Pyrodictium delaneyi: one gene and its partner. The main gene of each other region encodes a partner of the protein of the gene in region 2 in a complex. Links are inferred from orthologs where the notes say so. Each region holds a gene or a part of one and is shown on either strand. Other genes may lie near its edges.

Region 1 (3,200 bases), 530 kb from region 2 along the record:
TTCATAGCTCTGTCCCACGCCCATGAAGAGAATGGGTTTACCGGTCACAGCAGCAACACTAAGTGCTGTACCACCCTTAACATCTGCATCAACCTTAGTCATTACTATGAAATCTATGCCCACCGCCTCGTCAAAGAAGCGAGCCTGCTCAACAGCATCGTTACCCGTAAGGGCGTCAACCACTAGAGCACGATAATCTGGTTTAGCCACTCTAGTTATCTTACGCAGCTCCTCCATAAGGTCTCTATCTGTGTGCAAGCGTCCAGCAGTATCTATCAATACAACACGGTAGCCGCGAGCCCGTGCATACTCTATGGCATCATAGACTACTGCTGCAGGATCAGCACCATATCGCCCGCCAATAAACGGTACACCGAGCTTCTCAGCATGTTTACGTAATTGCTCTTGAGCGCCAGCACGAAATGTATCAGCAGCCGCAATTACTGGCGTTACACCCTGGCTACGAAACATATAAGCAAACTTAGCTATGGTAGTAGTCTTGCCTACACCGTTGACGCCGAAGAATACTATTCTCAGCGGGTTTTCAGGTGAACGCCTAGACGCCTCTGCAACAAGATCCAACCGCTTATAACCCCGGCTAAGTACTTCCACAATAGCTTCTTCTAAAGTCTTAACTACGTGGCTACGTAGATCGCTGAATCTCGGCACTTTACTACCTACAAGCTTCTCCCGAAGCTTTGCAGCTATCTCTTCAGCAACCTCAAACGCCACATCACTCTCAGCTAGACTGATTACGAGCTCTTCTAGTATTGGTTCCAATTCCTCCTCTTTTATCTCCTTGGTAGCGACGACCTCGGCGACGTTATCTACAAACTTTTTCAACGCCTTTTTAAGCTTGTTAAATACCATACGGTACAACCTCCGGTTTATCTAACATTGTATATAGCTAAGCGTCTCTATAGCCGGGCCGGCTGAGCGATAAACAAGGGCTGGATACAAGGAAACTTAGTGAGCCCAAGATGTTTAAATTAGTTAATGAATGCAAGCAACCGGTAGAAAGGGAGAGCCCCACTATAGCTACTGTTGCCGTTGGCGTGTCTGCGCCATGCCAGCCTGGAGAGACTGTTCCACAGCAGAGCGGAGAGCAGCATAATACTGGGTAAGCTTTGCAAGTTCCCTTTGGTACGCATCTAACAGCTTTGACGTAGATGCTCTTTCCTCACGTATGAATTTCAATGCCTTCTCGTGAGGAACCTCTACGAACAAGTCTAGACCGACATGTACCAATATCTTTTCAAGAGGCTTTATGGATGCACGTACTAATACTCCGCCCCTAGAGTCCAGCGGTACTAGCGCATCTTCTGCACCATTACGTATATTCATAAGCGCCTCTTCAACCGCTGAGAGCTGGATTAGTCTACTTTCGAGTTCCGCTGTGGCAGTTTGGAGTTGTTTTATCTGGTTTTCGAGAAGAGTCAGCTGCTCAATAGCCTCTTCAAGGGTTATAGTCTGCTGTGTACTCAAGGTTTAATCCACCTAGTGAGGCTGGCTAGGGCTACTAGGCTGCGGTCAGGCACCTCCTCGGCTGGTACTTCAACGACACGCTCTATCTTGATATGATACCTCTTTATTTTATGGTTGCTACCCAGCTCCGACAACACCTTCTCTACAGCGTGCTCTGGCTTTAGCGCTCTTACATATTTCCTAAACTTCCACCACTCCGGCATCTTATGTGGACGTATCAGCATCTTACCCTCAACAAGGTAGAACTTCACGTCGCCCATACCGCAGCCCCCATCTAGACCCTCCGGCTCAGCCCCCGAGTCTTAAGGCTTGCTGAATCCTCATAAGCTCGGGACCAGTAGTTTCATCGCCTACCAGTGCACCTTTATCGTTCGCGACAAGCCCTGCCTTTACAAAGTAAAGGCCAAAGTTTACAGTAGCTGTGGCGAACTCTACACGAAACACGTTGCCCAGGACCTTGATCTCCTCGTCACTTACGCCCGGATGCACAACACCACCACGGTTAGTTACAACAATCATAGAGCCTACTGTGGGAATATCCGCCAAATGACGCTGATATACAGTCTCTACGCCCAGGACTTGTTTAATTTTCTCGATAGCTGACTTATCTATCGTTGGTGATACGAATGCTCCATAATTGTTGGCAGCTATCAAGTTTCCGAGAGCAGTTTGACGTATTTCAAGGATCTCTAGCCGTATCTTATCACCTATATACTCCCGTAGGCTATCATATTCCTCAGGCTTTACTATTCTTGGCAACAACAACCCCTTATCATTACCAGCCACCATTACACCATTGATTATCATATCTGCTATCTTGACGTCTATGACTTCTACATCAAGAATGTCGGCTATCTTCTTTTTATCCTTCTCAGTAATCGTTGGAGGCACCAATGCTATGCTGTTGTTAGCAAATATGTAGACACCTATATTGGGGTTCCCATGGACATTCATGTACTCTATCAATCAGCGTCCCCAGTATATCACCGGCTAGACGTGGAGAGGTAATTAGAACTGTCTACCTTAAAGAGGATCCCGTATGAGGGGCTGAAACTAGAGAACCTTGGGTCCTGGAACCGAGTTCATTACATACGAGTACTTTTCGCCTTGTAAGGGTGTATCGGAAAATAGCAATCTAAATATCAATTTCTAACTCTGTTGATCCTGAGCAGACCTCACAGCCTTCTTCTGCCTCACGAGCAGAACCTTGACCTTACCGGTTTCTTGGTCTTTGACAGCCTTGACTGTTATACGGCGAGGCGGCTTCTCTATGCTCCTAGACCATATATATTCATTGACACTATTGTGTATAACTACATCTGCGACATCAACGCCGAAATGCCTTGCTACGAACTTCCTTACTAGCCTCACAGCACGTGCTGCACGATTGCTACGGCGCCCCCAGTATACTCGAGCAAGGGGGATAGTGTATATGGCCTCCTTCTTCTCCTTAGGCATAACTTATACACCTCACACTCACTACTAGCCTCACGAGGTTTAGGCCTTTAGCTTAACTCTCCTCCAGTGCCGACGCTTAGGGTGGTCACGGAACCTCCTGTTAGTCTTTATAATAACCCATATGGGTACTGCACGGTTCTGCTTGAGTGCCTTAGCGAGCCGGAGCTTCTTTCCGAGCGGCTTAAAATGCGCCATGCCTGTAGCGCACCCCCACGCAGCTGCCTCGGGGGTCTACTTTCTTTTAATCCTTATACGTG
Region 2 (3,118 bases):
GGTGTAGTCTGAACACAGGCTTTATTATCCATATCTTGTTCTTCTTGTCGTAGAGCTTGTGTAGCATTATCTCGCCTTTTAGCAGCTTGTCCGCGAGTTCCTCGATACCACCCTGTAGACCAAGCTTCTCGCGCACATACTCGTCGGTTAGAGGCTTGTTGCCAGATACGCGGCCGCGGCGACGCAGCAGTTCTATGAGTGTCTCGCGGTCGATCTCGCCCCAGGTTACCCAGTCCTTAACCTTGTGTATCATCCTCTCTATGCCAGGTAGAGTTGACGGGTACAGTACTAGGTGGAATTTACGGTGGAGCCTTAGCAGTGATAGTGTGTATTCTACGTCGGGATGTACATCTACCCTACCGCGGAGCCGGATTATAGCATAGAGCTTTACCTGGCCCGTTGGGGCTGCCTTCTGCTCCGCAGACGCGACTGCCATTTCTTCATCCACCTCTCCGTATACGGACAAGCGTATAGCCAGGGGTTGGACAAGCACCGGTTAATTCATGGGTATTGGAAATAAGGGCTTATAGAGGCTAGAGCGTTAGAGCCTGGTTTAGCTCTGCGAAGCCTGTATCCAGTCGAGCGGAGTTACGAACTTGTAGGTCTGCTTTAGCGCGTTATAGGTAGCCTTTACGAAGTTCAGCGTAGTCCTTGTGTCGCCGCGAGTGAAGCTCCACACATCTTGTATACCAGCCATCCTTAGGACTACCTTGGCTGCGTCGCCTGCTACTAGCCCTGTACCACGGGGCGCTGGCTTGAGGACCACCTCTACGCTACCACTCTTACCGCGTACTGTGAAGGGTACGCTGTGTGGCTGGTCACAGAGACACTCCCAGCTACCGCACCCACGCCGCACGGGTATTATGTTGAGCTTGGCGTTGCGTATAGCCTTCTCTATTGCTGGCCTTAGCTGCCGAGCCTTGCCCTGGCCTACGCCTACAAAGCCGTTCTCATTACCTATGACGACTACTACGCGGAACTTGTTTATGCGGCCAGCGTCAGTCATCTTCTGTACCAGTCTTACGTCAACAGTCTCGCTCTTTAGCTCTGGGCCTATCAAGTAGTCCACTATCTCGGGCTCGAGTATCGGCAGGTTACGCTCAAATATCTCGCTGAGGCTGCGTATACGACCCTCCTTTACCAACCTCCCTACGAATGTACGTGGCTTCCATTCCTGCTCGAGCTCGTAAGGCGAGAGGCTCATCACGCAACAGCCTCCTTAGCAGCCTTTACCTTCTCAACAACATCACGGTAGTCTTCTAGTATTTTACTCTTAACCTCCTCAAAATGCTTAGGCAGATCTTCGGGGCGTAGACCTCTCTTGAGGTATAGGCTGAATCTGCGCTCGTAAAGCTCTGGGTTCTCCTGGGCAAGCATAGCAGCATACTTGGCTATATGTTCGCCTCGTATCCTGTAATCCTCCGGGAATATCTCTTCGCTGTGTGGCACTTCTAGTCCGGCATCGACAGCTCCCTTGAGAGCAGCAAAGACCCTAGCGCCGCGTACTGGCCTGTGTAGCCCTATGTCGAGTACCGCGTAGTCTATACCCGCCTTGAGGGCGCGCAGGGCAGCAAGCATACCGGTGAGGTAGGCTGCCGAGGTGTTCTTCGTTCCGCCTAGCCAACCATAACGCTTCACGAGCTCTCTGCTATGAGCCGCAGCAACTGTTACATCGCCTTGAGGTTTAGCAATGATTACCTGAACCCAGATGTACTTGTTAGTCTTCCTAACGACTAGCCTGGGCTTACCAGAGAGTACCATAATGTAGCGCTTATAGTAGTTGGTCTTACCCTCCCTACGCCGCCTCCTCGGCACCTTGTATCTTGGTCCATGAGCCATGACAGTCCACCGGCCCTAACCGCGTACCCGGTGCGGAGAAGCGCAACCCCACACTCCCTTAATAAATACAAATCGTAGAGAGGGGCACAGTTTCCCTCTGTTACCTTACCACACCCTGAGCCCATTACGTAAACAAGGGGAGCACACAAAGGCTAGCATAAAGAGGTTTAACTAGCCAACCGAGCTTTATAAGCAGACTATACCAGACGGGTAGGAGGATTGTTAGGAGTATGGGAATCAAAGAAGAGTATTGAGTATTATGAGAAAGTTCTATTTGCGGACGCTTGTAGGGTATCCGTGTTCTTCTAGCCATCTCTTGAGCGACGCAAATGTTGGGAACATTCCGCCCTTAGCCCACATGTAGAGCTTTCTGTAGGTCCTCCTGTCTATTACACCATGGTCACGAAGGTAGCGGAGGTATCTTCTCATCTTACGTATCCGGTGCATCCATTCCTCCTTGGGGTCACGCCTCGCCGAGGCTTCGCCCTTCCGTCTACCGTAGCCACGGTGCCTGCCCTTCTTCCTGGCCTCGTGCCTCTCACGCCAGCGACCCCGAGAGGGGCTGTGCTTAGGCTTGACTTTTATCACGCCTTCCTTGATTAGGCGGCGCACCTCTTCCCTAGTGATGGCACTAGCTACATCGTCTATTCTGGAAGGATCTATCCATATCCTCGACTCGCCTACACCCAGTATCTCTGCCGCGAGTCTACGCTGCATGGACAAATCCTGAGCCATTCTTAGGCCACCCCGCAGCCTCTCCCAGCTCCCTGACCTCGGAGAGCAATCACCCCGGTATAAGAAAGAGGTGCTTATGCGTTTGCTACACGGAAGCCCTTAGCACGCGCCTTCTCTAGTATCTGCTGACGTTTCCTCAGCCCGACTCCCGCCGCTATGTATATTATGTGTCTTGACGGGTCCAGCCTGTCTAGCTCTGAGGGACTGCTCACACGTACAGGTTCTAGCCCAGTAGGGTGTAGTCCACGTACTGCTGCTGGTGCTCGGTACCCGACATCCACTACTGGAGGTCTACCCTTCAGCCGTAGCCTCATAGGATTGTCTATACCCTTTGGTTTACGCCACTTCGGGTCATTCTTGAACTTGGGGAATTTCCACCATAGTGTACGTAGGAACTCAGGTTTCTTGGACTTCAGCAAACGCCTTACTCTAAGCAGCCTCTCTATATCTTTGCCACGCTCCATTACTCAGCCACCCCCTTTTCATAGATGTATATACCGTCTACGAAAACACGTCTGTCCTTATCCTTAACCTTTGTAGCGAG

The links.
Region 1: Pyrde_RS05115 (region 2) and rpl18a share a complex: the UniProt entries of both Methanocaldococcus jannaschii proteins name them as parts of the 50S ribosomal subunit. The link is inferred for Pyrodictium delaneyi from one-to-one orthologs.

What each region holds. Positions count from the first base shown.
Region 1 is NZ_CP013011.1:467,118-470,317, forward strand. The notes cover bases 114-2,989. They hold rpl18a (50S ribosomal protein L18Ae), read right to left. Parts: upstream 1,746-2,989; coding sequence 1,482-1,745; downstream 114-1,481. Other genes in these bases: ftsY (signal recognition particle-docking protein FtsY), read right to left, coding at 114-870; pfdA (prefoldin subunit alpha), read right to left, coding at 1,039-1,485; Pyrde_RS02370 (translation initiation factor IF-6), read right to left, coding at 1,774-2,451; Pyrde_RS02375 (50S ribosomal protein L31e), read right to left, coding at 2,635-2,943; Pyrde_RS02380 (50S ribosomal protein L39e), read right to left, coding at 2,983-2,989. In the rest of the region: more of ftsY, read right to left, coding at 1-113; more of Pyrde_RS02380, read right to left, coding at 2,990-3,138; Pyrde_RS02385 (DNA-binding protein), read right to left, coding at 3,175-3,200.
Region 2 is NZ_CP013011.1:1,000,285-1,003,402, forward strand. Bases 22-2,815 are described here. They hold Pyrde_RS05115 (50S ribosomal protein L18), read right to left. Parts: upstream 1,840-2,815; coding sequence 1,204-1,839; downstream 22-1,203. Other genes in these bases: Pyrde_RS05105 (50S ribosomal protein L30), read right to left, coding at 22-436; Pyrde_RS05110 (30S ribosomal protein S5), read right to left, coding at 554-1,204; Pyrde_RS05120 (50S ribosomal protein L19e), read right to left, coding at 2,110-2,574; Pyrde_RS05125 (50S ribosomal protein L32e), read right to left, coding at 2,649-2,815. In the rest of the region: more of Pyrde_RS05105, read right to left, coding at 1-21; more of Pyrde_RS05125, read right to left, coding at 2,816-3,038; Pyrde_RS05130 (50S ribosomal protein L6), read right to left, coding at 3,038-3,118. UniProt on the Methanocaldococcus jannaschii protein: This is one of the proteins that bind and probably mediate the attachment of the 5S RNA into the large ribosomal subunit, where it forms part of the central protuberance.